One region of the Cohnella massiliensis genome, then DNA from elsewhere that is predicted to be linked to it. Evidence: riboswitches for the same ligand, from Rfam matches in the RefSeq annotation. Region 1 holds a riboswitch; the other holds the start of a gene.
The links. A riboswitch is a leader RNA that binds a small molecule or an ion and turns the genes downstream of it on or off. The one in region 1 is predicted to bind cyclic di-AMP.

Region 1 (15,630 bases):
CTGAAGCGGACGATTTCCGTATACAGGGAGCAATTGCTGGCCGCTGACGTTTAAATTTCAAAAGAAAAATAAGGAGGCTTATCATGAATATCGTATGCATCGGTTCGGGTTATGTGGGGAGCGTCACGGGCGCCGCATTTGCAACGCTTGGGCACAGGACGACCGTGATCGATATCGACAGGAAAAAGGTGGAGCTCATCAATTCGGGGAAAAGCCCGATCTACGAGCCGGGGTTGGACGAATTGATCTCTTCCTACATCGGCAATACGCTTTTCGCGGTCGATCATTACGAGGTCGTGCGCGAGGCGGATGTTGTTTTCATTGGCGTCGGCACGCCTTCGAAGCCGGACGGCACGGCCGATCTGAAATATATCAAGCTGGCGGCGCAGGGGATCGGCAAGCATTTGAATGCCGAACGGTTTACGGTCATCGTCAATAAATCGACCGTTCCCGTCGGCACGGCCGATCTCGTTTCCTCCATTATAGAGGAGAATTCCGGCCTGATTCCGAACGAGCATTTTGCCGTCGTCAGCAACCCCGAATTTTTGCGCGAAGGGTACGCCCTGGAGGACGTGTTCTTCCCCGACCGGATCGTCATCGGGGCGGACAACGAACGCGCCAGGGCGATGATGAGCGCTCTTTATCAAGGAATCGTCCAACGGGAAAATTACTTCGAAAAAAGCGCCGATTTTCAATTCGACTACAAACTCGACAACAAGAAGCCGGATTATTTCGAAACGGATATCAAAAGCGCCGAAATGATCAAATACGCATCGAACGCGTTTTTGGCCGTGAAGATCAGCTATATCAACGAAATCGCCCGGCTGTGCGAGGTTTTGGGAGCCGACGTGACGGCCGTGTCCAAAGGAATGGGACTCGATTCCCGGATCGGCAACAAATTTCTGCAGGTCTCCAGCGGCTGGAGCGGAAGCTGCTTCCCGAAGGATACGGCCGAGCTGTTGGCGACGAGCCGGAAATACGGTTGCGAACTGGGCGTCATTGAGGCCGCGGTGCAATCCAATCTTCAAATGCACAACTTCGTGGCCGACAAAATCAAGCGCCGGTTGAAGTCGCTGAACGGCAAAACGATCGGCATTCTCGGCCTTACGTTCAAACCGAACACGGATGACGCGAGAAATACCCAGGCCTCCGTCATCATCCGCGAATTCGCCGAAGTCGGGGCCCGGATCAAAGTTCACGATCCGCAAGGAATGACGATGTTCCGCGCGTTGAATCCGGAACTGGATATCGCCTATTGCGACGATCCCCTCGAAGTGGCGGAACAGGTCGACGGGCTCGTGCTGCTGACGCATTGGCAGGAGTATGCGGACTTGGATTGGAAGGAAATGTTCAACAAGGTTCGTACCCCGTATCTACTCGATACCCGGAACTTCCTCGACCATTCGTATTTGCGCGAGATCGGCTTTGATGCCGAAGGATTGGGAGTCGGCTCCTCCAAACAGGAAAGCAGGGCGGATAAAACCGTTGCGGTTTGAGCCGAAGCCGCAAAGTCTAGGGAATGAAGGCATTGTCTGCCCGTTCCTTAGACTTTTTTTCGGCAATCATGAGATCCAACAGTTGCAAGGTATTGTTGGGAGGGATGGAGGCATTCAAGTGAACGATTCCGGAAGCCGGAGAAGGCATCTCGATGTTCACGGCATTCAAACGTACGGGCTATCGGCTGAGGAGGAAGATAGCGGTGAGTAGTTCTATTGAATCAGGACTGGACCTCGGTTCGTTTTCCAAAGAGCTTCATTTGTTGGTAGCAATGCTGGAATTATCGAATCGACCGGAAAGATTGGAGCGCGTTGCTCAAAAAATCGACGACGGAACAGACTGGTTCCTCTTTCTCAAACTCGTGGAATTTCATCGGGTTTACCCCTCCATTCGCCACATCCTCCAATCCGTAAACCGAACAATCGTCCCGAAGCAAGTTTCGGAAGAAATCCATCGCTTGTGCGTTTCCAATACGCTGCAAATGCTTTATTTAACGGCCGAACTGGACCGAGTGAATGAATTGTTCGAAAACAACCGGGTAAGAGCTCTGTCGTTAAAGGGGCCTGCATTGGCGCAGTTGCTCCATGGGGACATCTCTTTTCGAAATTCCAAAGACCTGGATATCCTGGTTCCTCTGGAGGACTTTGAAAAAGCGGAGTCTCTCCTGCTTCAATCGGGTTACGTAAGATTCGGGGAAGGCCCCCGGATATTGAACGAATGGAAAATCAAAAGGAGAAACGACTCTTATATCCATTCTGAAAAGGGCATTCAAATCGAACTTCATTGGAGACTGTACGCGAATTTCGGAAAAGAACCTTCTTTCGATGAACTATGGGAACGGAAAAACAAGCAGCAATTTTCGAACTATCCCGTCTACACGCTCGGGAAAGAGGACTTGTTTTTTTATTTGGTGGCTCACGGAGCAAAGCATGCCTGGTTTCGGCTGCGCTGGCTGGTGGATATCGACCGGATGATTCATCTCGGTTTGGCCTGGAGCAGGACCGAAGCGCTATTTAAAAAGTATCATTGCCGGCATTTGGGCGGCCAGGCTTTGCTGCTGGCGTCCGGGTTGCTCGGTTCCCCGGTCAGGGAAATGAGGAGCATGATGTCGAAACGGCATTCCCGGCGATTGGCCCAGGAGGCGCTCTTTTTCATAAATGAGCCAGCGGCGGAAGGCTCGTCCAAGGAATTCAATCGATACTGGTATCGATTGCTGTCGAACCGGCATAAGGCAGCGTACGTCAGAAGACTGCTCTATCCCAGCTATCAGGATGCCCTGACGCTGCCTTTGCCGCGAAAACTCCATTTTCTTTACTTTCCCTTGCGTCCGTTTCTTTGGGTTTTGCGATGGATGAAACGAACGTTTTTCCAAAAAGCGAGAGAGCAACCGACAAAGTGACTCTTTTCATTCATTCATGCGGGGAGAAAAATGATGATGAATATGAATCCTGCATCGACACGGCTGCATTACATGACGATGAATGACAACCAGACTTTGCACACGAGCGATACTTACGTTCGAATCCTTATGTTTTCGTTAATCCTTGCGTTCTATTCTCGTATCGTAACGGCCGTAGGGGTTCCGGGCGTATTCAACTTCGTGCATTATGCGTTTTTCGCTATCATCGCTACGTTCGTATTATTGAATATCCAAACGAAAGCGGCGTATCCGATTTACATGATGCTTTTTTTACTGTCCGGATCGATTGCGCTTAGCGCCGTAAACTCAGGAGCGGGAGCCATAAACTTCGTTCTCGAATTCGTCATGTTATCTCAGCCGTTTGTTCTGTTGTATATCATGGTCAATCGAGAGTGGTCCGAACATCATATCAGCAGCCTAAGACAATTCTTCTTTGTCTTTGCCTTGATCAACGCCGCATTCGCATTTGTCGAATACTTTGCGCTCGGCCTCAGAAAAGACGATGTGAAAGGCGTATTTCTTAACATGGGCGCAGGGCACCACGTGGCCGGAGCCATTGCATTATCGAGCATCATTTATGCGCTTACCCACATAAAGTCCATCAAACTCAAAGCCGGCTTCATTCTCGTTCAACTGCTCGTAACGGCATTTGTCGACAATAAGCAAACGCTGGTTGTATTTATGATCAGCCTCGCTTTATTGACCGTTTTCAACTTCTATAGCGTAAAAAGAATGATGATCTACCTTCTCACGCTGTCCGGTTTGGTTGGCATTGTGTGGGTGATGATGGAAACGGTGTTCCCTCAACTTGCGGACTGGGCCGATTACGATAAGTCGTTTCAGGGATTGCTGGCCAAGCTTCAAGTATTCGACATTATTCATTCATACCACCAATCCTTTAAAGACGGCTTATTTGGTCTTGGTCCCGGTCACACAGTTGGAAGATTGGCGCAAATCATGCCGGATTACTACGGATTTCTATCCCAACTGGGAGCTACGATTCATCCGGCTACGAGCTACATTTGGGAAGTTCAGCAAGCGGACTGGATTACCAATTCCCAAACGGGATCTAGCATGTGGTCGTTATTGTTTTCTTGGATGGGCGTATATGGCGATCTTGGTCTACTCGGACTAATCATCTACATCACAATGTGGTTCTTCGTCTATCGGAAGCTGTGCTTTAATAATTATTCGAAGTTCCTGGTCATTACCATCGTGATTCACGGGGCGGTATTTCAATGGATGGAAGAACCCGCCTATATGCTGTTTGTCGTCGGTCTGATCGGTTTGATGTACCTCGAGCAGATGAAAAAAAAGAATGCGGCTAACGAACAGCCCGGGATTTCCCCGTAACGGGCGCAAGGTTTCTGCATTTAATGCGCGGAGCCTATGATGAAACCATGCTTGACAAAGATACATTACGTATCATATGATAGTTACAAATTTTTCCGCTCGCCTGCCGGGCGGTGCCCATCCCGGACATCGAGGAGAGAACGACTGTGTCCGATTTCACGATTTCCATCGCCGTGCACAAGGTGCGAATTCGCGCTTCGGCCGCTTGGATCGAGAACTGGTTTCGCGGGCTGTTTCGGACGGACGACTCCGCCGCGGAGCCGGATACGGTCCTGCACGTCGCCGACGGGTACGGACGGCCCTTTATGGGCTACGAAGTCGCGGTCGACCGGACGAACGCGGTTACCGCCTATACGCGAAGCGATTATCGCCTTCGGGTCGCGAAGGATTATGCCGAGTCCTGGCTCGAGGTGCGCGATCCGTTGGCGCTCAAGCATGCGATGGTTCACCTGTACAGCGCGTTGATCGCGTTTCGCGGATGGGGGGTGCTGATCCATTCGTCCGGCGTTGCGGATCGAGGAAACGCCTACTTGTTCGCCGGCCGCTCGGGGGCCGGAAAGTCGACGGTCGCCTTGATGTCGCGGTCGCGTCCCGTCTTGTCGGATGAAGCGTCTCTTGTTTGCATCCCCGAAGACGGGAACGTTCGCGTCTATGACTCTCCGTTTCGAAGCGATTCGGAAGCGAACAACGGAGAGGTCTCGTACCCGCTGGCCGCCGTTCATTTTCTGAATCAGTCCGAACGCGTCGAACGGACCGAGCTTGCCGGATCGGACGCCTTTCGCAAGCTGATGAACGCCGTGTTTTACTGGCCGCATGCCCCCGAGGAAACGGTCAAGGTTATCCGATTGATCGAAACGCTGGCTTCCCGCGTCCGATCCTACGATTTGTTTTTCCAAAAGAACGACGCATTTTGGGAGTTGATTTCGTGACGGCTGCATTCGAACGGACGGAGCATGCGAAATCCGTCGTTATGGATGGCGAGTGGATGATTGTCGAGGCGGAGAGGGGAGTGGTTGCGCAGGTAAACGAAGTCGGCGGGTTTGTCTGGGAATGCCTGGAGAAACAGGCTCTGGACATCGGGCAGTTGACGGAGGCCGTGCAGGCAAGGTACGAAATTGGCCGCGAAGCCGCCGAACGGGACGTTGCCTTTTTTTTTGCAGCAGCTGGCGGAAATCGGTTTCGTTCGAAGCAAGGCATGAGTTCTTAAAAAGGTTTGATCGGGAGGTTACCTACATGGAGAAGAAGCCTTATGAGGCCCCTGCGGTTTTGCAAGTGGTTCCCATTCGTTTCGAAACGGCATTTTCAGGTCCGATCGGCGGAATCGCGCCGTTCCAGCCGGAACGGCTTAGAGGCGTCGACTACACGATTCCGTTCCTGCCCAAGTCGGGAGATATGGGATCGCACTGATCCGGCCTGACCGGGCCGATTCGGAAAAGCGATTGAACGAGGAGGTACATGCGTTTGAAAAAACTGGTCATCACGATTGTCGCGGGGCTGCTCCTGCTGCTGCTGCCGGTCTCCGCCTTCGCGGCGGAGGGGCCCGTCATTCAGGTAAAGATCGACGGCGAAGCGATCGAATACGAAGTCCATCCCGTCTCCAAAAAGAACCGAACTTACGTTCAATTCAGGCCGACGTTCGAAGAACTCGGCATGACGGTCCAGTGGGACGCCGCGGCCCGGAAAGTGACGGCCGAGAAGGCGGGCTACAAGATCGAGCTGTTCGTCGGAAAGACGGAAGCTTATGTCAACGGCGTTTCCTTCACGCTGGAGGCCGCCCCCTTCGCCTCCGCCAACTATGTCATGGTTCCGCTTCGGTTCATCAGCGAAGCGACAGGCCGCTTTGTCAGCTGGAACCAAAGCGAGAAGCTGATCAATATCGTGACGACGGATCTTTCCCAATTCGTCGACGCCTTTAACGGCGGCAAATTCACCTACGTCGGCGAACAGAAGGACGGTCTATGGGAAGGAAAGGGAAGGCTGGTCTATCCGAACGGAATGACCTTCTACGAAGGCGACTTCGCAAAAGGCAAGTTGGAAGGCCAAGGGAAGTACTTCGACGACAAAGGCTTCGTCGTATACGAGGGCGGCTGGAAAAACAACTTGATGGACGGCTCCGGCAAGTGGTACTACGGGGACGGAACGTTGAAATACGAAGGCGAATATAAAGCGGGCAAAAGGGAAGGGAAAGGAACGTTCATTTGGCGGGAAGAGGAGGCCGAAGCCGTTAGCAATCCCTTGGCCGAGGACGAAGCGAAAACGGGAGACAATACGTACACCGGCTCGTTTGCGAACGACAAGTTTTCGGGACAGGGGACGATCGTTTGGGCGGACGGCTCGACGTACACCGGTTCTTTCCTGGACGGAATGATCCATGGAACAGGCGAGTACGTATGGCCCGACAAGTGGAAGTACGTCGGCGAGTTCGCGTTCGGCGCTCGCAGCGGATCCGGCGTTGTCTACGACGAGAACGGGCAGGAAGTTTACCGCGGCCAATTCAAAAACAACGAGTATGCGCAATAGAGGGAATCAACGAATTAACGAATAAAAATATGATACAGATTGACGCAATAAGATGTTGACCGGCGGACATCGCAAGCAGAGCGAATTCGCGAGCGGCCTTGAACTCAAGGCGCGCTCCGCCTCATCGCTTCATGCTGCGATGTCCGCGGTTTTTCCATTTGAACGAATCCAGAGTCAGGTGACCGAAAATGCTGCACGAAGAGAAACGGATCGAGGTTTGCAAGCGGTTTCTCGAACTTCACGGATGGATCGACATCCGATCGCGCGGCTACAGCATGTTCCCGTACATTCGGGAGGGCGACTCGTGCCGTTTTTTGGCCCTGGAGAAGGCGGACCGGTCCGCCTGCCGGCCCGGAGACGTGCTGCTGTTCGCGACCGGGGACGGCCGGCTGATCGGGCATCGGCTGCATCGCGTCGAAAGGGCGGAACATGCCTATCGCTATCGGTTGAAAGGGGACACGAATCTTCAATACGACGAACCGATCGAAGACGGGCAAATTTTGGGCAAGCTCGTTTGGATTCGCCGCGGCCGCCGCATCAGGAAGGCGAGCGGCTTCTTCGCGTTCGTTTGGAGTTGGTCGATGGTCCGGTTTCCTATCCTTTCTTGGCCGCTGAGAAAAGCGGCTCTTTTGGCATCCCGAAAAAGCGCCGTTTAATTCCCCGCGTTTTTCCCCTCCCGCCCCTCCTTTTCGCATGCGATTTCGTTGCGATTCCGATCGCCGACCGCGTTTGGCGACGTTTATTCCCGAAAAAACGACAATTTCGCTCGATTTTTCTTGACAAATTTCGCTCTCCTCGTTACCCTTTCTTTGATACAGTTAGTATCGCGGATCATGCGGGGACAAAAGGAGAGAAGGTCCATGAAGCAAGGGGTTCGGTTTTTTTGCGTGCGGTGCAATCAGTCTTTGCCCAAGGAGTCGGCCCATCGGCTGTTTTTGACCGGATTTTACAAAATTCACGTTCCGCTCGGCGTTTGCCTGAGCTGCGAGGCGGTCGAACGCGCCAAAAGGGGTGAGGAGCTCGCTTCCGGAGAAAGCTGAAACCGACGATTAGCCCCGAGGCCAGTCGCGAAACTTAGCCCTAAGGCTAGTGACGGTCGGGCATAAATGAACTATTTTAAATAGGTGCTATCGATTTCGCATGCAGGAAAATGGAGGGGAAACGATGTCTCAGGAACCAGTCGTCCGGCTGCAGGAAGTGACCAAGCGCATCGGCGGCCGCACGATCATCGACCGGGTTTCGCTCGACGTGTATCCGGGAGAAGTGTTCGGCTTTCTCGGTCCGAACGGGTCGGGCAAGACGACGACGATCCGCATGATGGTCGGATTGATTTCGATTACCGGCGGGGATATCTCGATTGCGGGACACAGCGTAAAATCGTCCTGGCAGCAAGCCGTCTCCAAGGTCGGCGCCATCGTGGAAAATCCGGAGATGTACAAATTTTTGACCGGGTATCAAAATCTGGTGCACTTCGCCCGCATGAATCCGGGCGTCACCAAGGCGCGGATCGACGAAGTGATCGAATTGGTCGGCCTCAAAAACCGGATTCACGACAAGGTGAAAAAATATTCGCTGGGCATGCGGCAGCGCCTCGGCGTAGCGCAGGCGATCCTGCACCGTCCTTCGCTGCTGATCCTCGACGAGCCGACGAACGGTCTGGATCCGGCGGGCATCCGGGAGCTGCGCGATTATTTGCGCGTGCTGGCCCGGGAAGAAGGAACATCCGTGTTCGTCTCGAGCCATCTGCTTTCGGAGATGGAGCTGATGTGCGACCGGGTCGCCATTTTGCAGCAGGGCAAAATTTTGGACATCCGTTCCATCGGAGGAGCTTCCGGAGCGTCCGGAGCGGCGGAAGACGTGCTGTTCGAGGTCGATCATCCCGATGCGGCGCTCGGCGTTCTCGAAGGCCAGGGCGCGGGAACGATCGTCGACGGGTTGCTTAGCGTAACGGCGGACAAAAGCATGGTCGCGGCCGTCAACCGCCGCTTGGTGGAAGCGGGGATCAACGTCTACGGCATCCGCAAGAAAACGAAATCGCTGGAGGACCAATTCCTCGAGGTGACGGGGAGTGATTCGATTGGCTAATTTCTGGAAACTCGTGCAAAATGAAAACATGAAAATTTACCGGCGACCCCGGACGTGGATCATGATGGCCTTCATCGTGCTGACGCCGCTGCTGATGAGCGCCCTGATCGCGTTCATGGACGGCACCGAAGGCTATACGAACTGGGATATGATGATGGTGGAAACGTCGGTCGTCTTCCAGCTGATCACCATTTTCGCAGTCGTCAAGGGAGCCGATTCCGTCGCCGGAGAGTTCACGTGGGGAACGATCAAGCTGCTGCTGATTCGCCCGTGGAGCCGCTCGGCCATCCTGCTCTCGAAATTTATTTCGCTTGTGCTGTTCGCCCTGCTGTTCAGCGCGCTTTGCTTTGTCGCGACGTTTGTCATCAACGCGGCGATCTTCGGATACGAAGCATCCCCGGCGGGATTCATTCCCGAATCGTCGCCGCTGGCGGGCGGGTCTCCGTGGGCGTACGCGGCAACGGGATATTTGCTGTTGTTCATTACCCAGCTCGTGATTTTGACGTTCGGATTCATGCTGTCCGCGGCTTTCCGCAGCAGCGGGCTGGCGATCGGCTTGTCGATTTTCCTGCTGCTGTCGGGCAGCATGCTCAGCGGCCTGCTGTCGTTGACGGACAAACCCTGGGTCAAGTTCGTGCTGTTCCCGCATCTGCAGTTGACGAATTATTTGGACGGGGGCAACGGGCCGCTGCCGAATCACCCGACAACGTTCGGCTTCTCGCTCGCCGTGCTGGCCGTTTACTTCGTCATTTTCAACCTGATTTCCTGGACCGTGTTCCGCAAACGCGACGTGGCGGGCTAAGGAAAGCCATTCGTTCCGGCCGTCCCTTCGGGCAGGCAATCGCCGCCGAACGGGACGGCTTTTTCGCGTTGGCTTCGTCGGCGGTCAGACCGCCTTTTTGTCCCGTTTGCCCGACGATTCCGCCGATGGGTCCGCTTGCGGCCCGGCCGGCGCCGAAACCGCGGGCTGAAGGCGGGCGGCGGCGCCTTCGGACGGCTCCATTCGAACGGTTCCGTTGAAGCAGCCGCCCTCGTGCACGATAAGCAGGGCCGTCTGCGCATTGCCGTCCAAATGCCCGCCGGGAAGTATGGTCAGCTTGCCGCTCGACCAAACGTCGCCGAACACTTTGCCGGCAATGGTGACGTCGCGGGCCAGAATGCTGCAGCGGGCGATGCCCGTTTTTCCGATGACCACGTTTCCTTCGCTTTCGAGTTCGCCCCGAAATTCGCCTTCGATGCGCAGGCCGGTCGGCGTCTTGAGCGCGCCTTCCGCTTCGGTGCCCGCACCGATCAACGTATCGGCGGCGCCCTTCGGGCTTTTGGACTTATTGAGCATGGCCGTCAATCCTCCTTTGCGATATAGGGCAGCGGATTGACCGCCTCGCCGTCCTCGACCACCTGAAAATGCAAGTGCGGCCCGGTGCTCCTTCCCGTGTTGCCGAGCCGGCCGATCTGCTCGCCCTGCCGTACGGCATCCCCCTGCTTCACTTCGATTTCGTCCAAATGCAAATACCACGATTCGATTTCGCCGCCGTGGGCGAGGATAATATAATGGCCGCGGGAGCCGTCTTCGCCCGTTTCTTTTACGGTGCCGCTCCCCGAGGCGTAGACGGGATCTCCGATTTCCCCGGAAATATCGACGCCGGCATGCAACGCGGATTTTCCCGTAAACGGATCCTTGCGGTACCCGAAGCCGGACGATAGCCGCTTCGAATCGGTCGGCCACGCGGAAGGAGAAAACGAGGTTTCGTCCGGTTCCGAGGTTTCGTCCGGCGGCCGATCGGAACCGGCCGCGGCGGCGGCGTCCTCGAGCGACAGCTTGGCGACGGGAGCGCCGCCGGCTGCAGCGGCCGAGGAGGCCCCGCTGTCGCGCCGATCGAAGGCCGCGTCCGGCCGCGGCGTTTCGCTCCGCAGCCGCATGGAAGCCTTTGCGGCGGCGGCTTCGCCGGCCAGGCGGTCCAGCTCCCGCTTCAGCAGGGCGAGTTCCTTTTCCTTGGCCGCGAGCGCGGACGACAGCGCGCCGGCTTCCTCGGCATGCTTGCCTTCGAGCGCCCGCAGGCGAAGCTCCGAGCGGGCCTCGAGGGCGATCAGAGAGCCGGCTGCGGCCAAAACGGCCGCGGCCGGCAGCAGAAGCATCGTCCTGCGGGAAAGATGATATTGTTTGGCCGAACGGCTCGGTTCCGGAATGACGAGCAGCGACCATTTGACGTTTTTTTTACGCTTGGCCATTTCCTCTCCTTTCCAGACCGAAGATTTGGGGGATTTGCCGATTTGAGCGCTCTATTGCTATTTATTCTTGCAAGGTTATGAACATACCTGAAGTTTTTGTTCGAAAAGGCCGACGAAGGCCGGCCAGGCCCGAGTCCAAGCTATGCGAGCGGAGCGCTTTAGGGGGGGCGAGCCGAATAGGGAGCCGGATGGGGTTGGCTGTGCGTTTTGCCGCTCCTGTTCGCACTGCAGTCGGCGACGCCGTTCTGTGCTTGAATATCGCCGGCCTCGCGTTCTATTATTTTGCGGCCCGCGATTATCGCAGGAGGATTTCGTCCGGGATTTGCGGGACAGCCGCGAAGTCGATCCGGAAACGTTTCGACGCGGTTCGCGGCCCGGGCGCTTGCGCGAATGCTGTCGCCTTTGCTGCGCGCGGCGCGAATCGCTGGCGGCTCGGGCTACAACGTGGAAAGCGACTGAAGCACGCGCCCGAGCGGCTGGGGCTTGCAGCGGCCGATCAAGTCGCCGACCGTCTCCAGCCGCCGCACGATATTGCCCAGGTGGAAGTCCCCGGGCTTCACGTCCCGGCGGACTTCGTCGCGGGTGAGCGGCGTCGATACGGGCGCGCCCGGACGCGCTCTGGGCGTGTACGGAACGGGCAGCGTGCGCCCGGGATGGTGCTGCAAGTAATCGAGATAAATCAACGTGCCGCGGTCTTTTTTCATGCGGGCGACCGTGAACATGTTCGGCTTCATGGCGGTTAAATATTCCGACACGAATTTGCCGAAAGCCCGCAGCTCGTCGAACGTCGGGCCGGGCTCGATCGGCATGACGACCTGCACGCCCGTCGCTCCCGACGTCTTCGCGACCGCTTCGAGTCCGAGCCTGGACAGCATGTCCAGCACGGCGTCCGTCGCTTCCATAAGGCGCGGCTCCTCCTCGACGGACGGATCGATATCGAGCATCCAACGGTCGGGCAGCTCCTCGCCGATCCGCTCGCACGACACGTGGAATTCGAGGCTGTACAAGCTGCCGAGCCAGACGAGCGTCGGCAGCGAATCGAGCACGATGTACTCGATCGATCCGTTTTTGGCCGTGCGGACGAACGGCGGCGCGGGGCGCGGGCAATTTTTTTGATAAAAGGACGTCTCGCCGGCGATGCCTTCCGGATACCGGATCGTCGTCAAATATCGTCCCTGGCTGTGCGGGAGCAAATACGGCGAGAGGCGGGCCAGCGTTTGAACATAGTCAAGCTTGGTAATGCCGGACTCCGGCCATAGCAGCTTGTCGGGGTGGGAAACGTTCAGTTCGTCCTTGCCCATCGTTAACGTAACGTTTTGCGGCATCGCTTTCTCCTCGTCTGTCCGGCGGATTGTCGGCAACCGGCCTTTTCCGAAAATATACGCCAAAATCGGCCGTTTTATCCGCCGGAACATTTTCGCCGGCATGCACAAGCGGCGTTTTGCCTGCATAAACCGAACATAGCGGGAGCAAGGACGCGGCTTTGCCGGATGACGGAGCTTCGCGTTTTTCCTTCCGAACGTTTTCGAAAATGAGGTGAACGCCTTGAGCAATCCGCTGACCGCCGCCGTATTGCTTCTGCTTGTGTTCTGGACGGGAACGGCTCTGTTCATCGCCGTGCATCCGGAATGGTTCCGGAGCTGGGTGCATCGCTTGAGAGGAACGAAGGAGCCCGAAGGAAGAACGTACCTGCCTTATCGGATCGGAGCCCTCGTTTGCGGAATTGCGGGCTTTTTGGGGTTGTCGTGGATTGGGTGAAAATCGAAAGCCGGATTTCGATGCCGATGGCGAAGCGGACGAACGGATTCGGTTAAGCCGACATGAAAAAAAAGGCTGCGCCCCGCCTCATGCGGCTGCGCAGCCTTTTGCTTTCGTCGCGGCGATTAGCCGATAAACATTTGGACCCATACGCCGTTGTAGTAAGCGACCCCGATCTTCGTGAAGTTTTGGCCGAGGATGTTCGCTTTATGGCCGGAGCTGTTCATCCAGGCGTTCATGACTTCCGCGGGCGTTCTTTGGCCCTTCGCGATGTTCTCGCCCGCGTAGTTGAACGACACGCCAAACTGCTTCATCATGTCGAACGGAGAGCCGTACGTCGGCGAAGTATGGCTGAAGTAGTTTTTATTGTACATGTCCTTGGCTTTGGCAAGAGCGACTTCCGACAGCTTGCTGTCCATCGCAAGCGCGCCGAGGCCGGCTTTCGCCCGCTCCGCGTTCACCAGCTTGGCGACTTCCGCGGCGTATTGCGATGTTTGGACGGTCGAGCCCGAGCCCGGGTTCGTGGTGCCCGGATTCGTCGTGCCGGAGCCGTTGCTGCCGGAACCGGCGTTGCCCGAGCCCGCGCTGCCGGAGCCGGCATTGCCCGCACCCGATCCGGCGCTGCCGTTCGATCCGCCGCTCGCATTGCCGGAGCCGGCGTTCGAGCCGGAATTGCCGTTGTCGGCGGACGGCGCGGACGGAGCCGTCGGCTTCGTCACGGTGCCTTGCGACAGGCCTTGCTTGATTTGGTCGAGCAAGCTGTCCAGATCGATGCCGTTAAGCAGACCGTTCAAATCGGAACTATTGATCGTATATTTGAAAGTATGCACGCTCACGTCGGCATTGGATGCTGCGGATGCAGCGCCGGCCGGCAGCGACAAGGCCGTAACCAGAGCGCCGGAAAGAGCCAGAGTACCCCAACGTTTGCTTCCCTTCTTGAACAAAAAGCATTCCTCCCTTTGTTTTGCCTGCGAGGTTAGCTGACGGGTTCGGGTCAAAGAGCGCCCCTGCCGCAATAGCTTCGATTAGCGGCTTCACCCCGAAAACTTGGTTCCCCCGCGTCTGCTCTGCAGACTTTGGCTTTGGAACGCTTAACATTCTATCAATCTTCCGACTCTATTTCATTCTATAAATAATGGTATGGAAGCGCAGGAAAAATAAGACGCCGCGTACAAAATGGCGTCCCGGATAGCCGCTGAGGGCGAAAAATTCGGGCACATTGGCCGGATGGCGGGGCGAGCGAGGCGATGAGGGCGAAAAATTCGGGCGCATCGCCGGATCGCGGGGCAGCGAGCACAGCGACATTTGATTGAGCGTGACCCCGGGTACGGATGCGTCATCCGAAATAACGGTCGCGAGAGACCGTTATTCGAGGAATTTCCCGAACTGCGGGCAAATAGCGGCCCCTGGAGGCCGCTATTATGTCAGAGCGAGGCAGTAAACGGCATCCACCTTTCGGGAGAACTCGGCGAGCAGCGTCAGCCATACGCCCGCTTACGGAGCCGTCTCCTTCGTTTTGCGCCCACGGGCCGTCCGCCGCTTCGGGGCCGCCGGAGCTTCCCCATCCTTCGCTGCCCCTTTGTCCGCCGGAACGGACTTCACCGCTTCCAGGCTCGCTTGCAGCGCCGACATCAAATCGATGACATTGGTTCTCTCGGCGGCCGGCGCGGTGACGACGTCCACGCCTTTGCCCGCGACTTTGCGTTCGATCGCCTCAAGCATCGCCACCCGATAATCGTCCGTATATTTGGTCGGCTCGAAAGGCGCGGACAGCTGCTCGATGAGCATTTTCGCCATATCGAGCTCCCGGTCGTTCACGTTCGCTTGCTGCGGCAAATTCGGAACGGCCTGGAGCGACCGGATTTCGTCCGGGTAGAACATCGTTTCCATGCAAATGCAGTTATCCACCGCCCGGATGGCGGCGAGGCTGCTTTTGCTCCGAATGGCCACTTTGGCGATGCCGATCCGTCCCGAATCCCGCATCGCTTCAAGCAGCAGGCTGTAGGCTCCCGCGCCGGCCTGATCGGGCGACAAATAGTACGTTTTTTGAAAATAAAGCGGATCGATTTCTTCCAGGGCGACAAAATCCAAAATTTTGATCGTTCGCGTATTTTCCGGCTTTACGGCCTCCAGCTCCTCGTTTTCGAACAGCACGAAATGCCCTTTCTCATATTCGTAGCCCCGAACGATTTCTTCCCATTCGGCCGGACGGTCGCAATGGGGGCAGCTGCGCGTATACGAGATGGGAGTCCCGCACTCCTTATGGATATATCTGAGGTGAATGTCCTTATCTTCGGTTGCCGTAAACATTTTCACCGGGACGTGAACGAGGCCAAAGCTGATGGCTCCTTTCCACACGGTATGCATCGCGATTTCACTCCCATCCGAAACGTTTTTGATTTTGTTATCCTCCCCGCGTTTGCATCAAATCAAACCCCTCGGGGGAACTTAAAGCAAGTTTTTATTGTTTCGCTCAAGGAGGGGAAAAGGACATGGCGGAAAATCCGCAGCAAACCGATTCCATTTACGAAGGCAAGGACGAATACGACATGGATGTCGACCGAATGATCAACGAAGGGCTCGGCGGCGGGCAAGTGACGGTCCACAACGGACTGATCGAGGAAACGACGACCGACACGATGGAGGAGGACAGACCCTGATGGACGTCAAGCGGGCGAAGCAAATTTACGAATCCGAAGACATGTTTGCCGTGCAATTGGGCGGAAAATCGGTATGGATCGAAAATGTCGACGTCGCGAACGAAATGG
Region 2 (15,630 bases), on a different contig from region 1:
GGAAGCGATCGTCCTCGCCTGGCTGCTGAAGCATCCGGCCGGCATTCAGGCGATTATCGGCACGAAAAATCCGGAGCGGATTCGCGCCTGTCAAGACGCCGAGAAGGTCGAACTGTCGCGCGAGGAATGGTACAAATTGTACGTGAGCGCCCGCGGGCAGCGGATTCCTTAAGCCGCCCCGCGATGAAGGGTCCAAGTTGAGTCGCCACGACTCAACTTGATCGTTAGCGGGTGTGCGAAGGCATTCAGATGGGTAAATTTTACTCAACTGCGTACGGTCGCATGCGTTTGGCGGGTTGGGATGAGTCATCACGACTCAACCGAATCGCTGGCGGGCGTGCGGTGGCGGGCAGATGAGTCATTTTTACTCAAGTTCGTGGGGCCATTTGCGCATGGAGGGTTGAGATGAGTCGCCACGACTCAACTGGATCGGCAGCGGGCGTGCGGTGGCGGGCAGATGAGTCATTTTTACTCAAATGCGTTCGGCTGCATGCGGTTGGCGGTTCAAACGAGCAGCAGCTTTCGCACGGTGAAGAGTTTAAACTAAAAAAGAATCGCTCGGCAGGCCCCGCGCCCGTCCTGGCGATTCTTTTTAATGATCCCGCCTTGGCGGAGAAGGTTTCGTCAGATATTCTCCTCATCGCCGTCCGGCTGCAGCACCGAGTGCTGAGCCGCCGTGTGCAAATCCCGCCACGTCCGGTTGAGCGGGTGATCCTGCCGCAGCGCCGTCATGCCGAGCTGCGGGAACAGCGCCTCCGCCGCGCGGACGGCGGTTCGGGCCGCTTCCCGGCTGCGGCGGCCGACAAGCCGTTCCGCCTCGGGGGAAAGCGCGCCGGCCCGCAAAAAGCCGGCCCATGTCTCGGTCGCCGCCGCATGGAAGCGATCGGCAGCCGCGTCGACCTCCCGCCGCCATTCGGCCAGCGACGACAGCAGCAGCTCCAACTTCCGCGGCTTGACGGCCTCCCAATCGGCTTTGCGCTCGTCCGCAAATCCCGCGCATTCGTCCAGAAAATGCCGGCCGATGCCCAGGACGACGGCGGCGAACGACGTTTGGGCAAACGGCAGAAACGGATACCGGTAAATCGGGTCCGCAAGCCGCGGCGGCTCCATAATGTCGAACGTCATGTCGTCCGGGACGAACGCGTCGTTCACAACGATCGTATGGCTGCCCGTCGCCCTAAGTCCGAAGGCGTTCCAATCGCGAATCACTTCAACCTGCCAGGGCAGAAAAGCGAACGAGCGAACAAGCGGCGGTCTCCCCGCATCGGCCCCACCGGCCCCGTCTGCTTCGCCAACCCTATCCGCCCAGGCTCCACCGGCCCTGCCAGCTCCGTCATCCCTTTCTGCCCAGGCTCCACCGGCCCTGCCAGCTCCGTCATCCCTTTCCGCCCCGGCCCCACCGGCCCCGTCAGCTCCACCTACTCTATCCGCCCCGGCCTCGCCGGCTTCCGCCGCGACAACGACGCAATTCGCCGTAAAGAAGCTCGCGTACAACGCCCCGCTGCAATAGCTCCAGCGCCCCGACACCCGATAGCCTCCTTCCGCGCGCACGGCGCGGCCGGTCGGCAAGCCGCTTCCGGCGATGACCGCCTCGCGCGCCGAAAACAGCTCCCGCGCTCTCTCCTGATCCATCGTCGCCGCGAAAAAACCGCCCCCGGCCCCGATCGTCACCGCCCAGCCGAACGCGCCGTCGATCCACGCCGCCCGTTCGAACGCGCGGAGCGCCTCGGGCAGCGGCGTCATGGCGCCGTTCATCGATTCCGGCACGAACAGCTTGAACAGCTTTTCCTCATAGATCGCTTCGATCAAATCGGAATCAAGCTCGCCTGCCCTCTCCATCGGCCCGGAGCGTTCCCGCACCGAGCGTATCCAACTGTCGTCCTCCAAAAACACCGGCCTCACCCTTGTCGTTATAATCTGCAAAAAAACAAGCCTTAGCCCAGTATAATACCGGGCCAAGGCCGATGTCATTTCGACATATTCCCGAGCGTCGACATATTCCCGAGCGGCGGCCGCATCGCCGCCTGCCGCATTTTCCCGTATTCGGCGGCGACGAGGGCGTGCAGCCGGTTTTTTTCCGGAATTCCCGTCACTCCGGTCAGCGCGTGGGAGACGCCGTATTTGCGGATAAGCTCCTGCAGCCTTACCGCTTCCGGATCGCCCTCGTAATCGAACATCAAGGCGGAGGCGATGGCGGAGACGAGGTGCGGCGCCTCGACCCCGAGCGCCAGCGCCTGGAGCGCGGGGCGAACGAGGCGGTCGTTCGGCGCCAGCTTGCGCAGCGGCGACCTTCCGACGCGAATCACTTTGTCGGCCAGCGCCGGATTGGCGAACCGTTCAAGCGTTTTGCGGATGTATTTTCGATGCTCCAACTCGTTAAAGCCATGCTTTCGAATGAGCATTTCTCCCGTTTCATGAAGCACTTTCTCGACTTTGGAGCGAAGGCGGGCATCCTTCAACGCTTCCTGAATCGTCCGATAGCCGGACAAGTAGCCGAAATAAGCGGCAACGCAGTGACCCGTATTTACGGTGAACAGCTTGCGCTCCGTATACGGCTCCAGCTTATCGACGACCTGAATGCCCCGAATATCCCCGATATCGCCCATATTGCCGGAACGATGAACGACCCATTCGAAAAAAGGCTCGACCTGCACCGCGAGCGGATCTTCGTTTTTTTGCTGCGGAACGATCCGGTCGACGATGGAGTTGGGAAAAGAAACGTAACGGTCCGCCCGTTCGCGGGACTGCTCATCCAGATGGCGGTACACCAGCTTCTTGAGCTGGGCGCTGCCCCCGACGGCGTTTTCGCAGGCGATGACGTTTAATGGCCGTTTGTTTTCCCGCAGGCGGAAAGCGATGCCTTTGGCGAGCGACTCCGCGATATGAGGCAGCGAAGAAGCGCCGACGGCCGTCGTGACCAAGTCCGCTTCGGCGATCGTTTGCCGCAAGGCTTTGTCGTTTTTGACATGGACGGCCGATACGTTGCGCACGACGTTCGTATCCCTGTTTTCGTTGGCCAAGGTGACCGTGTACTGTTTTCTTTGCTGCAGCAGCTCGATCTGTTTCTCGTTGCGGGCGACAAAACAGATCTCATACCCCGACTGCGACAACAGCAACCCGACGAGTCCCCTGCCGATATTGCCCGCTCCGAAATGGACGGCTCTCCTGGATTTCAATATCGTTCTCTCCTCTCCCTTATCAAAAACCCCAGCCTTTACGGTGAAAATAAAATCTGAATTTTCAATTTATTGACGGTGCGGAGCTTTCGCCCCCGCCTCTAGGACAAGTTCGCCGCCGCCGGGTTTAGCGGACGGGCGAACCGGTCAAAAGCGACTCGAAGACGACTTCTTCCAGCGATTTGGCCCAGATGGCTCCCGGAAGCTCCGGAAACTCCAGGCTTTGCGTGATTTCGTTCGGGACGACGACGCAGCGCAGTCCTGCGGCAACAGCGGCACGCGCGCCGTTGGGCGAATCCTCGATCGCGACGGCTTCGTCGTTTGCAATGCCCATCGCTTCAAGCACCTGAAGGTACAATTCGGGATTCGGCTTGACCTCCCGGACATCGTCCTTCGTTCGAATGACTTCGAAATATTCCTTCAGATTAAGCTGCTCCAGGTGCCGGTCGATCCAGGCCCGATCCGAGCTGGAGGCCAGGCCGATTCGCAGGCCGGCCGCCTTGGCGGAATCCAGAAAATGCAGAATGCCGGGCCGGACGGCTTCCTGAAGCATAAGCGCCGCATGGCGTTCCTGAACGGAAACGCGAAACTGGTCCCGATCGATCGGAAGCTTCAATTCCGTCATCAAATATTCGTAAGGATTAAAGGCGTGCAAGCTCGTTCCGATGCATCCGGAGTACATCTCCAGGCTGAGATCGACTTCATACCGCTGGTAAGCTTCGCGAAAAGCGACGTACCAAGCGGTTTCCGTGTCGATGATCGTTCCGTCGAAATCGAAAATAAGAGCTTTGATCATGTTTCGCGGTTCCCTCCTTCATTTTCGCTTATCGTCCGAGAGCGGCGGAAAACGGCGGGAAACGGATATAGGAGAAAAAACAGGGGCCATCATAAAACAAAAAGAGCCCTACCGTGCGGGGGCCCTCACTCTACTTGGTTATAAGCAAAGAAATGACCCATCTCCTGCTGACGAGGTTAGCTGACGGACTCGGGTAGATGGTACCCTACGTTCATCGAAAAGACGAACGACTCGCCCCAAAAACTGGTTCCCCCGCTTCCCGACCTATATAGCCGGAAACTAAGCGTAGTACCACTATACCGTCTTATTTATCATTTGTAAAGGATTGTAAACGCTTAAGTCAGATTTTCTTACATAAATTTATCGCGGCAGTACAAGCACGGCCGCCTGCTTTCCGCTCGTTTGCACGGCCGTTTTTTTCGTTCCGGCGCCTTGCAAATCCTTGAGCATCGCTTCGAGCAGCTCCTTCGCCCGCTGCCCTTCCTTCGCGTTCGTCAGACGAACGACAAGCTGCACGGAGCGGCCCGACTGCAGCAGCTTCTCCGCCTGGCGGAGCTTCGTCTCGTAGTCGTGGTCTTCAATGTGCGGAGTGAGGCGAATTTCCTTCGTTTTAAGCGATTGCGCCTCCGCCCGGTCCTGCTTTTTCTCCTGCTGCCGCTCCTGCTTCGCCTGCCCCCGGGCAACCAGCTTGCAAGGGGGCGGGCTGCTGAGCAGCGAGGCGCATACCAGGTCCGCCTTCAGCCGCTTCGCCAGCTCCAACGCCTCCGCGCGCGGGACGATGCCCAGCGCCTCTCCGTTCAGGCCCGTCAGCTCGACTTCGGAAGCTTTGATTTTCTCGTTCATGATCAGCATTCGCTCGTTCCCTCCGGCCTCGATAATGACCCGATTATAGCACCTATAACATCAAATTGATGCCCTCGAGCGCCAGCCCGATCAAAAAGCCGCATACCGCCCCGTTGACCCGAATCCACTGCAAATCTTTGCCGAGCTTGTCCTCCATCATCGCGATGAGCGTATCGTTGTCCAGCTTGTCCAGATTTTCCTGCACGAGCTTGCCGATTTTGGAGTGGTTTCGCTCGACGATTTGGGAAATTTGCGTCTGGGTCCAGTTTTGAAACGCATTCAACAGCTCCTCGTTGCCTCTTACCCGCTCGATCAGCTTCGCGAGCAGCGGCAGCGCGAAATCCCGCTCGAACCGCTCGCTATGGATCCATTCCAGCGCCCGGTCGCGAAGCTCCTCGATCCAGCGCCGAAGATAGGCTTCGGCGTCCCATTGCTCCAGAAGGCGCGACTTGGCGCCGTCAAGCTCCCGGATCAACGCTTCGTTGCGGTCCAGATCGATCAGCGCGCGCCGCAGCTCGTTAAGCAGCAGCACCCGCAGCGGGTGCCCCTCGTCGGCGGTCATCTCCCGCAGCTTGCCCAGAATCGCGCCCTGCAGCATGTAGCCCAGCTTGTCCTCGCTCATAAATCCGACGAACGCGTTGACGGCGAACCCCATCAAGCCGTTCACCTGAAGGTTTCCGAGTGCCGAAGCCGCCATGCTTCCGAGCTGGTAGCGGGCGGTATCCGAGGAAACGAGGTCTTCCGCCTTGTCCAGCAAAAAGTCCAGCGCCCGCTCCTCGTACCCCCGCTCCAAAATCTCGTTACGCAAGGCCCGCAGAACGGCGGCCGCGTCCGCCTTCTCCGCGATTCGCCGCAGCTCCCCCGCCGCAAACGCGGCCAGGCGCTCCGCAGGCAGATGCTTCAGCCCGTAGTCGCCGAGCAGGACCGCCGCGCGGACGATGTCCGGAAGCCGGCCTTCGGCGATTTCGAGCAGCTTCTCCCCGATGCGGAGCTCTCCCGCCTTTTGCTTGATGCTCTCTTTCGTCAAAAATTCGTTCTCGATGACATGAATCAGGGAACGGACCACCTTGTCCCGGTTGCGGGGGAGCAAAGCGGTGTGCGGAATCGGCAGGCCGAGCGGCTTGCGGAACAGGGCCGTTACCGCAAACCAGTCGGCCAAGCCGCCGACGAGACCGGCCTCGAAACCGCCGTGCAGCAGCGCCCCCGCCCAATGTCCGTCCGCCGGGAACGTCGCGAGAAACCCCGCCCCCATGATGCCAAGCGATATCGCCGCCGTATGTTTCGCTTCTCGTGCCATCGGTTGCTCCTTTTATTCCGGGATGTATAACTTCTATTTTACCCGGAATAACCTTCCATGATCAAAGGGCAAGGAAGAAGCCGCGACAGGGTCGTCCGCATGCCTTCAAGCCGCCGGCCGCCTCAAACGAGAAACATCGCGACGACGGTTGTGACGGCCAGGCCGATCAGCATCGGCTTCAGGTTGCGTCTGGCCAGCTCGAACGGGCTGACGCCGCAAATGGCCGCGGCGGGAATGAGCGCCCACGGCACGATCGTGCCGCCGCCGACCCAAATGGCGGCCACCTGGCCGAGCGCCGTCAGCGTCGCCGCGCCGGAGCCGATCGCCGTGGCGAACATGTTCGCCACGGAGCCCGCGAGCGAGATGCCGGAAAACCCGGAGCCGTCGAGCCCGGTGATGGCGCCGGTGACCGTCAGTGTAATCGAGCCGACGATGCCGTTGACCGGGACGGTTTCGGCCAGGGCAACGCCGAGGTCGTTGACGATGCCGTGGGAACCGGCCGGCAAGTGCGAGCCGAGCAGCTCCGCGAACGCCGCATCGCCCAAATAGAAGAAGGCGGCGATCGGAATGACCGGACCGAACACTTTAAAGCCGAATTGAAAGCCTTGCACGAGGTAGGACGTCGTCTCCTCCAGCCCTTTGCCGCGGTGGGCGAGCAGCGCGAGAACGATGAGGATGATGACGGCGGTGCCCCCGATCAACGCGGTGGCGTCGCCCCCCTGCAGGTCGAAAGCGAACATCGCGGCGACATCGGCCGCGAACAGCAGCGGAATGATCGCGGCCGCCCATCGCCGGACGCGCGGCGGCAGGGCGATCCGCTCGTCCGACGCCTGGATCGAACGGTCCGCCGAAGCGACCAGGCCGTCCTGCCACTTCCCGTTTTTCTGATCCCGCAGCATCATCCAGAATGCGGCGATCGTCGTGACGGCCCCCATGACGATGACGAGCGGCACGCTCGCCTCCATCACCTCGGATACCGGCAGACCCGCGGCATCCGCGGTCAGCTTCGGCGCTCCCTGGATGACGTAATCGCCGGAAAGCGCGATGCCGTGGCCGAACAGGTTCATCGCGATCGCGGCGCCGAGCGCGGGCAGCCCGACCCGCCGAGCGACCGGCAGCAGCACCGCCCCGATCAGCGCCACGCCGGGAGACGGCCAAAAAAAGAAAGAGGAAACGAGCATAATGATGCCGATTCCCCAAAACGCGATCGCGGGCGTTCGAATGAACCGCGTCAGCGGCGCGACCATCAGCTCGTTGATGCCGGTCTTGATCATGACGCGGCTCATCGACACGATGATGGAAATGATGAAGATCGTCCCGGCCAGCTCTTTTGTCGCATAAATAAAGCCGTTGAAGATGCCCGATACGGATCGAGTCAAGCTCTCGGTCGCGATCAGACCGAGCGCGAAGACGCCGATTACGCAAAGCATGACCGTGTCGCGCCGCCTGGCCATCAGCACCAGAATGAAGACGATGAACGCCAGATACACCCAATGCAGGGCCGTCAGTTCAATGTCCATCCTCGCATCACGATCCTTCTTCGGAAAGTGATACAGTGTATGTAGGCGAACAAAAATAAATGTATTTCGATAGTCGCGATGCTCGTATCGCGAAGGATCAAGCGGATCTCCGCGTACAGCTTGATTATGGAGCTGGTTTGGCGACTTGCGGGCCTTGTGCATCCGCCCGGAAACTGGTATTCTCCTGTTACCGATTCCTAAGGAGGCAAGCCCGGCCATGATCAATCGCAAGCTGCTGACCGATCCCGACTTTTCCGAGGCGCAAGAGCGGCGGGCCGCCGTCCGCGTGTTCAAAGACGACCATATCGTCGATTCCGGCGGCGTCATCGTTCGCTTTGACGAACGGACGGTCGTCGTCCAGTCCGGCGTCGGAGATCTGGCCTATCATTCCCGGGCCGGCTGCGAGTTTTTCGAATTGAGAAAAAGATAGGCACGCGCCCGGACAAGCGCTTGACATCCCGTTTTCGATCGTCTAAACTGAGAACAATAGTTCGCATCACCTTACGAGGAAGCACCTGTAGGGAAGCCGTTCGGCTTTTCCGGCAGGTGCTTTTTGCTTTGCCAAATTCAACGAATCGATTGGAGGAGTCAAGCATGAACTGGAGAAAATGGATTGCTGCAGCACTTTTCGTTTTCGGTTTGGTCAGCGCGTTCGCCCCCTTGTCGCACGCCGCGACGGTGCAATTTACGGCCGCGGCCCAAGCCAAGTGGGACAAGCTTCTCGCGGTAACGGAGAAGACGGAAGCCGCCAAGCTGCAGGCCGCGTATAACGGATTTCTTTCCTTGCAGAAGCAGACGGACAGCTGGGATGCCAGAATCAACGCGCTGCATTATAGCAACGATGAAGCGGTTAAAGTGGTCAAAAGCCAGATCAAGCAAATCAACGCCTCGCAGCTCGGCAAGCTGGAAGCGCAATTGAAGCAGGCGGAAACGAAGCACGACCCGCTGCTAAGCCGATATTCTTCGCTTAACAAGCAAATCAGCGCGGCCAATGCGATGAAGAGCAAGGAGCTGAAGAAGCTGCTCCAGACGCAGGCCAATTTGCTGAAGCCGCTCGTCCAATTGGCCAGGGAGGATATTAAAGCGAAGCGGGACGCTTTGAAGTCGCTCAAGGATTCGACCGGCAAAAAAGCGAAGCAGATTCGGGCCGTGCTGGCCGAAATCGACCCCGTCAAGGTGAGAATTCAAGCGGAGAAAAAGGCGATCGGCGCCCCCAAGAGCTCCGTTTCGACCGTGATGAAATCGCTGAATGCGGCCGTCAAGACCGGCAGCGCCAAGGACGCCCGCAGCGCGCTTGCCGGTTTGAACTCCCTTCAGCAGCAGATCGTCAATCGCAAGGAGAAAATTTACGGCTATGAGGAACAGATCGCCAATGTTATCGCGAGGGCCAAGCTGCGGCTTGCGGCTTCCGCCTGACGGAACTGCCGCGTTAAGACGACATGGTCCGGTCAACCGCATTCCAGCAAAATTTGTACCCGAATCCCCGCACCGTAACGATATAAGAGGGATTGGCCGGATCCGCTTCGATCTTTTTCCGGAGGTTGCTGATATGAACCATGACCGTTCTCAAGTCGCCTTCCTTGTCCCAGCCCCAAATATGCTCGTACAATTGCTCGACGCTGTAAACCTGATTATGATGGGAAGCCATGAACAGCAGCAGCTGCAGCTCCTTCGCGAACAAGGAAACCGGCTGATTATCGATTGTAACGACGCACCCGACCGGATCGATGCGGAGCCTTCCGTCCTCCCAGGTGTCTTTCGTCCGCGTGCGGCGCAAAAGCGCCTTGACGCGGGCCACGACGACGCTCGGTTCAAACGGCTTCGTAATATAATCGTCCGCTCCAAGCTCGAGCCCTTCGACGATGTCGTCCGCTTCCTTTTTGCAGCTCATCAGAATGATCGGCATATCGGAACGTTTTCTGACCCATCGGGTCAATTCCGTCCCCGTCGAGTCCGGCAGCAAAATATCGGCAAGCAGCAGGTCCGGCGTCGCGTTCCTGCATATGATCATGGCTTCGGCGATGCTTGCGGCGGCGGTGACTTCGAAGCCTTGCTTGCTTAAATAAAGGGAGACAATTTCGCGGATGTCTTCATCGTCTTCGACGACGAGTATATGACCGTTCATGCGTTTACGCTCCTTCCTCTTTCGGCGAATCCGTTCCTGCGCGCACCCATCGGACGGGGACGCCGAAACGGAAGCGGCTCCCGGTTCCCGGCTTGCTTTCCGCCGCGATCCAGCCCTTGTGCCGGATCATGATTTCCCTGCAAACCGCAAGCCCCAATCCCGTGCCTTGCGCCATTTGACGGTGGCGGTTCGTCCGGTAAAACCGTTCGAATATTTTTTCCGTCTCCGTCTCGTCGATTCCTTCGCCGTTGTCGGCCACGCTGACGACCGCCGCGCCCCATTCTTTGCCGACGGCCCGGTATTCGATCGCCATCCGGATCCGGCCGCCTGGAGACGTGTATTTGACGGCGTTGGACAACAGATTGGACACGACCTGCTCGATCCGCATCGGGTCCAGCTCCGCTTCGGCGCTCCATCCGTCGATGTTCGCGCCGTCCGGCTCTACCCATTCGAAATGGCGGCCGCTTGCCGTTATCTCGGATTCGTATTTGTAAAAAAGCTGCTTGAAAAACACGCCCGTATCCGTCGGCCGGAACGCAAACTGGATCTGGTCCGTTTCCAGCTTCGTCAGTTCGGTCAAATCATCGATCATCAGCTCGAGCATCCGGGTACGGTCGTGAATCTTTTTCGCGTATTTCAAATAGTCGTCGGTTACGACTCCTTCCATCATCGCGGAAGCGTAGCCTTTGATTGAGGTAATGGGAGTTCCCAGTTCGTGCGAGATGTTGGACAGCAGCTGACGGCGAAATTTTTCCATTCCCGACAGCTTTTCGTTGGCCGATTCCAAACGCAGATTCGATTCGCTCAATTCCGCCGTCCGCTCCGCGATTTTGCGCTCCAGCGATTCGTTGGCCGACTGAAGCTGCGCCGAAAGCTGTTCCGCCTCTATCGCGGTCCGGGAAAACCTCAACCACATGTTGATCGACTGCGTCAACAGAAAAGCCAGCAATCCGTATGGAGCAAACTGCCCTTTGGGGATGATTTGGTTATAAAATAAAATGTCCAGGACGACGGCAATGCTGAACAGAATGAAACCGGCCAGGTTGATCGGAAAGGTGGCCTTGCGTTTGTACGTCCCGATGACGAAAAACGCGAGACAATAGAAAAATACCGGCAGGACGATGCCCAATTGAAAGTGAAGCATGAACAGGGTATATATTTTGGCGGGCGTCAGCAGCACGAAAGCCGTAAACAAGATGAGCGCCGCGAAAAAAATCCCCGCCGTCACGGAACGCGCGCGCGTCGCGTATTCGTTGCGCACGAACAAAATCATCATGAATAAAGCGACCGAAACCGATATGTATTCCGCTTTTACGGACCATTCCCAGGCCAGCCAAGGGAAAGCGACGCTTGCCACATGCTCGCCGAGCACGACCGTCCGGACGGCGATGGCCAGGCAAACGATTCCGAAATACAAAGACGACCGTTCACTCCTCGATACGGCGAACAGTCCGAGATGAAAAATCCCCATAATGACGAGAATGCCCGCGCTAAACGCCTCGGCGCCGAATTTCGCCGTCCGGCTAGCCGTCATTTGCGAAGCGTCCCCGAGCCGTATTTCGTCCCAGATCCCGCCTTTGCGCTGAACGAAATTGGATACTTGCACAAGGAGTTCGTTGCGGCCGGCTTCCGGGCGAAAGGACAGCACTTGCGGATTTTCATCGGGGGACATCAATTGTTCGGACGGTCCCACGACGCCCGCTCCTCCGATCGGAACGCCGTTAACCCAAACACGGAAGGCGCTCGCTACGCCGCTCGCGTATAGCGCCAGCATCGGCGGCGGTTCTTCTTCGGCAAGCTCGAAGGTCAGCCGGTAAGTCGCAACCCCCTGATCGGGCAGCGGATTGCCGTCGGGCAATCGGTTGCTTCCCCACGTGGACGGGACTTCGACCGCAAACGGAACGCCCGCTCTGCCCTCGGCGATATCCTGCGGCGACAGCAGCTCGTTCCAATAAAGCTCCCATTCCCCGTTCAAGGAAATCGCGCCGTTCTCCTTCGGATTCCACGGCGACAAATCCATGAACGCTCCGTCGGCTTCCATCTCGGCCGAAGCGGCCCGGGCGGGCAAGGACCAAACGGCGATGGCAAGCGTGCAGACGAGGAATGCGATAAGGACGCTACGGTTCATGAACGCATGTCCACCTATGCAAATAGAATGTCTGCTACCAGCTTACCATTCCTGCATTCAATCGACAATCACCGCGTATGTTCAAGCCTATTCGACTTATTTTCTATTTATTGTTAATATTAAATGATTCTTACTTTTAAAACCGAAAAACCCAGACCGTGTTATACTTCCACTCGTACAAGCCGTCAGGCAAAAACACCAATCGGGAGGAACGTATGACACATACAGAAAAAAGCAAGACGCACGTAATCAAGAAGACGGTAATCGCCTTTACCTGTTTGTTGACCTTCACTTCGGCTGTCGCCGTCGTTCCCGGCGCGATTCCGACGCACAAGGCGGAAGCGGCCTCGGCAACGAAAGCGGACAAGATCGTTTCCCTTGCCCAATCGTTGAAAGGCAAAGTCACTTATAAATTCAACGTCAACAACCCGTCGAGATATATTTTCGACTGTTCTTCGTTCACGAAATACGTTTTCGGCAAATACGGCGTATCCCTCAAATGGAGCTCCAAAGCGCAAAGCAAACAAGGAAAATACGTTTCCAAAAGCAATTTGAAAAAGGGCGACCTGGTGTTCTTTAGCGTGAGCACCCCGGGACAGGTCAACCATGTCGGCATTTATATCGGCAACGGCAAATTCATTCACAATACGATCGGCAAATCCTGGAACGGGGTTCTCGTCAGCAAGCTGAGCGACTATTCCAAGCGCTACATTACGGCCCGCAGAGTGCTGTAATTCCCCGCGGGCCGCATCGAAGCCGACGCGCCTTACAGCGCGATTTGGCCGGCCTTTTCCGCGCCCGTCGCTCCTGCATGATAGACGTCCAGCGCGCCCTTTTCGCCCTTAACGACTACGTACGGGCAGCAATCGTACAGGATCAAGCCCCGCAATTCGCCTTTGAGTCTGTACGATTCGTGGTAGCCCTTGGACAAATCGTCGAAATCGTTGGCGGTAAACACGACGACCGTGTCGCCGAACTGCTTGGCATAGTTATGGTTGGTGCGGTTGGCAATTTTCTTTTGAGCCGTCGTAAATACCCGGCCGCTGAAGTATTCCTCCGTCGGATCCGTTTCTTTGCCTTTGGAGAACTCCGGCCACAAGTCGCTGAATACGAGATAGCCGTTTTTCTCGTTATGGACAAGCACGAACGGAATTTGCTCCGGACCGAACGGCAAAATGAACAAATCCTTCAGATCGCCGTCGTGCTGGGCTCCGTTCGTTTGAAACAGCTGCGATTTGGCATCGTGCACGAACACCCGCTTGCCTACTTGCAAGGCCGCGAAGTCGCCTGCCGTTTTCAGCGCCGTTCCCGGCGCCGAAGACGAGGCGGCTTCTTCCGCCTGCGCAACCATCGGGAACATCGATACGGCGGCGATTGCCGTCGTCAAAACCAGTTTTGCAAATCTCTTGCTCATTTTTCATAACTCCTTTTCCACCGAAAAATAAATTTCCCCTGCTTTCCTCCGAAATTATACCCGCGTTCCGGAACGCTCCGGTAGTTACCCCCGTCATATGACTGATCACCGTTCTTGTAATTTCCCCCGGACAGCTTCAAAAAGCGCCTCCGGCCGCATATATTGCAAACACGCGGGGAGGCGATAGGGTGAAAAAGTGGTTGGCGTTCGCGGCGCTGCTGGCGCTTGCGAGCTTGTTTGCGCTTCCGGCCCAGGCGGCTCAAAAACAGACGGACACCGCCGTGCTGGCCGAAAAGTACGTCAAACATGAGCATTTTATTGTCATCGACAAGTCATTGAACAAGCTTTTTTATTACCAGGAAGGAGAATTGATCGACACGTTCGCCGTGGCCACGGGCAAGAAGCCTTCCTATACCCCGGAAGGCCTGTTCGTCATCCACGAGAAAATCAAAAATCGGCCTTACTACAAAGAGAAAATCAAAGGAGGGGACCCGAAAAATCCGTTGGGCGACCGATGGCTCGGACTCGAAGTCACCGTGAACGGCAAAACCTCTTACGCCTACGGCATCCACGGCACGAACAACGAGAAATCGATCGGCAAATACGTCTCGGCCGGCTGCATCCGCATGTACAACAAGGACGTCCGGTGGCTTTTCGAGCAGGTGGAGGACGACACGCCCGTGCTGATCCGGAAATAGGCAGGCGCGCCTGAAACGCCGCTGAATTGCAAGCCTTGGCGCTTACAGCTGTTCGATGATGTCGCTCGCGATCAGCGAAGCGGGCGACGTGCGCCCCGCAGCCGCGCGGTCTCCCGCGGCTCCGTGCCAGTAGACTCCGAGCGCGGCCGCGGCCGCGGCATCCAGGCCTTGCGCGAGCAGGCCGCCGATGACGCCGGCGAGCACGTCGCCCGTGCCGCCGGTGGCCATGCCGGCGTTGCCCGTCGTATTGACGAAGACGTCTCCGTTCGGCGAGGCGACGACCGTTTGCGCGCCTTTCAGCACGAGGACGACGCCGTGCCGGCCCGCGAATTCGCGAGCCAGCCCGATCCGGTCGCGCTGCACCTCGCGCACGGACAAGCCGCACAGCCGGGCCATTTCGCCGGGATGCGGCGTCAGGACGGTCGCGGCTTCGCGCCGCGGCCACAGGGCAAGCGGCTCCCCGGCCGGAGCCGGCCCGCCGCTTGCCGCCGCGCCGGCCGCGACGGTCGTCCCGGCGGCGGCGAGCATGTTGAGCGCGTCGGCGTCGAGGACGAGCGGCGACGCGACGGTTTCCCACCAGCGGCGAAGCCAGCCGGTGTCGCCTTCCCATCGGCCGAGCCCCGGGCCGATGACGACCGCCTGCTTGCCGGCGGCGGCAAGCAGCGCGTCATCCGCGTCGGCGCCTCCCCATTCGCCGCTGCCGCCGTCCGCGATGCCCCGGATCATCGCCTCCGGCAGCGCTCCGGCAAGCGGAAGCGCGAGCGCCTCGGGCACCGCCCACGTGAGCAGGCCGCAGCCCGCGCGCAGCGCCGCTTTGGCGCAGAGCAGCCCCGCGCCGCTCATCCGGCGCGATCCCGCCACCGCAAGCACGTGTCCGTACGTGCCCTTGTGCGAATCCGCGGCGCGAACCGGCGGCACGCCCGACAGCGCGAATTTTCGGCGCAGCGTCTCTTCGTTCAGCTCGAACGTGCGAACGCCCTGCCGCGCCGCGGCATCGCCGGGAATGCCGATCGGCCGGACGACGACGGTTCCGGCCGTCTCCGCCCCCGGCTGCAGCCGCAATCCGCGCTTCGCCATCGCGAGCGCGACCGTAACGGCCGCCCGGATGCACGGCTCGTTCGCCTCGCCGGTGTCCGCGTTCAGCCCGCTCGGAATGTCCGCCGCCACGATCGGCAAACCGCTGGCGTTCGCCTCCCGGATCAGCGACGCGTACGGCTCCCGCGGTTCGCCCGTCGCGCCGGTCCCGAGCAGCGCGTCGACGATGCCGTCGAAGCGGTCCCATTCCAGCTTCCCCGGCTCGTAAACGGCCGAGGGCAGCCGCAGCCGATCGGCGATGTCGCGCTGAACGGCCGCCTCGCCCTTGAAGCCTTCCGGAGCCTCCGCGTACACGATGAGCGTCTCCCAGCCTTGCTCGTTCAGGCGCCGCGCGCAGACGACCCCGTCCCCGCCGTTGTTTCCTTTGCCGGCCAGCACGAGCCAGCGCGGGCGGCGGCCCCGCGCCCCCTCCGCTTCCGCAAGCCGAATGGCCTCCTCCGCGATCGCCCGTCCGGCATTTTCCATCAGGACGAGCGAGGGGATGCCGATGACATCGATCGCATAGCGGTCGATATCGCGCATTTCCTTCGATGTGACG

Region 2: it holds a riboswitch for cyclic di-AMP, as region 1 does, so the genes downstream of both, B7E11_RS08555 (HAD family hydrolase) here and B7E11_RS15155 (CAP domain-containing protein) in region 1, are expected to answer to the same signal.

The regions. Positions count from the first base shown of each region.
Region 1 covers NZ_LT821259.1:266,395-282,024, forward strand. The annotation lists gene B7E11_RS15080 (UDP-glucuronic acid decarboxylase family protein) at 1-54, shown strand, start outside; gene B7E11_RS15085 (UDP-glucose dehydrogenase family protein) at 84-1,496, shown strand; gene B7E11_RS15090 (nucleotidyltransferase domain-containing protein) at 1,700-2,896, shown strand; gene B7E11_RS15095 (hypothetical protein) at 2,930-4,270, shown strand; gene B7E11_RS15100 (hypothetical protein) at 4,417-5,199, shown strand; gene B7E11_RS15105 (PqqD family protein) at 5,196-5,477, shown strand; gene B7E11_RS29610 (hypothetical protein) at 5,504-5,677, shown strand; gene B7E11_RS15110 (copper amine oxidase N-terminal domain-containing protein) at 5,732-6,790, shown strand; gene B7E11_RS15115 (S24/S26 family peptidase) at 6,979-7,446, shown strand; gene B7E11_RS15120 (hypothetical protein) at 7,651-7,830, shown strand; gene B7E11_RS15125 (ABC transporter ATP-binding protein) at 7,955-8,875, shown strand; gene B7E11_RS15130 (ABC transporter permease) at 8,868-9,677, shown strand; gene B7E11_RS15135 (bactofilin family protein) at 9,762-10,211, opposite strand; gene B7E11_RS29030 (M23 family metallopeptidase) at 10,217-11,104, opposite strand; gene ligD (non-homologous end-joining DNA ligase) at 11,542-12,429, opposite strand; gene B7E11_RS15150 (hypothetical protein) at 12,650-12,862, shown strand; gene B7E11_RS15155 (CAP domain-containing protein) at 12,988-13,806, opposite strand; cyclic di-AMP (ydaO/yuaA leader) riboswitch at 13,813-13,954, opposite strand; gene ku (non-homologous end joining protein Ku) at 14,357-15,229, opposite strand; gene B7E11_RS29615 (hypothetical protein) at 15,355-15,522, shown strand; gene B7E11_RS15165 (H-type small acid-soluble spore protein) at 15,522-15,630, shown strand, end outside.
Region 2 covers NZ_LT821257.1:399,086-414,715, forward strand. The annotation lists gene B7E11_RS08540 (aldo/keto reductase) at 1-172, shown strand, start outside; gene B7E11_RS08545 (acyl-CoA dehydrogenase family protein) at 625-1,887, opposite strand; gene B7E11_RS08550 (mannitol-1-phosphate 5-dehydrogenase) at 1,968-3,176, opposite strand; gene B7E11_RS08555 (HAD family hydrolase) at 3,304-3,972, opposite strand; cyclic di-AMP (ydaO/yuaA leader) riboswitch at 4,123-4,268, opposite strand; gene infC (translation initiation factor IF-3) at 4,333-4,824, opposite strand; gene B7E11_RS08565 (DUF445 domain-containing protein) at 4,868-6,112, opposite strand; gene B7E11_RS08570 (hypothetical protein) at 6,235-7,632, opposite strand; gene B7E11_RS08575 (hypothetical protein) at 7,850-8,062, shown strand; gene B7E11_RS08580 (coiled-coil domain-containing protein) at 8,227-9,048, shown strand; gene B7E11_RS08585 (response regulator transcription factor) at 9,062-9,757, opposite strand; gene B7E11_RS08590 (sensor histidine kinase) at 9,762-11,885, opposite strand; gene B7E11_RS08595 (C40 family peptidase) at 12,101-12,619, shown strand; gene B7E11_RS08600 (hypothetical protein) at 12,652-13,299, opposite strand; gene B7E11_RS08605 (L,D-transpeptidase) at 13,488-13,997, shown strand; gene B7E11_RS08610 (NAD(P)H-hydrate dehydratase) at 14,040-15,630, opposite strand, start outside.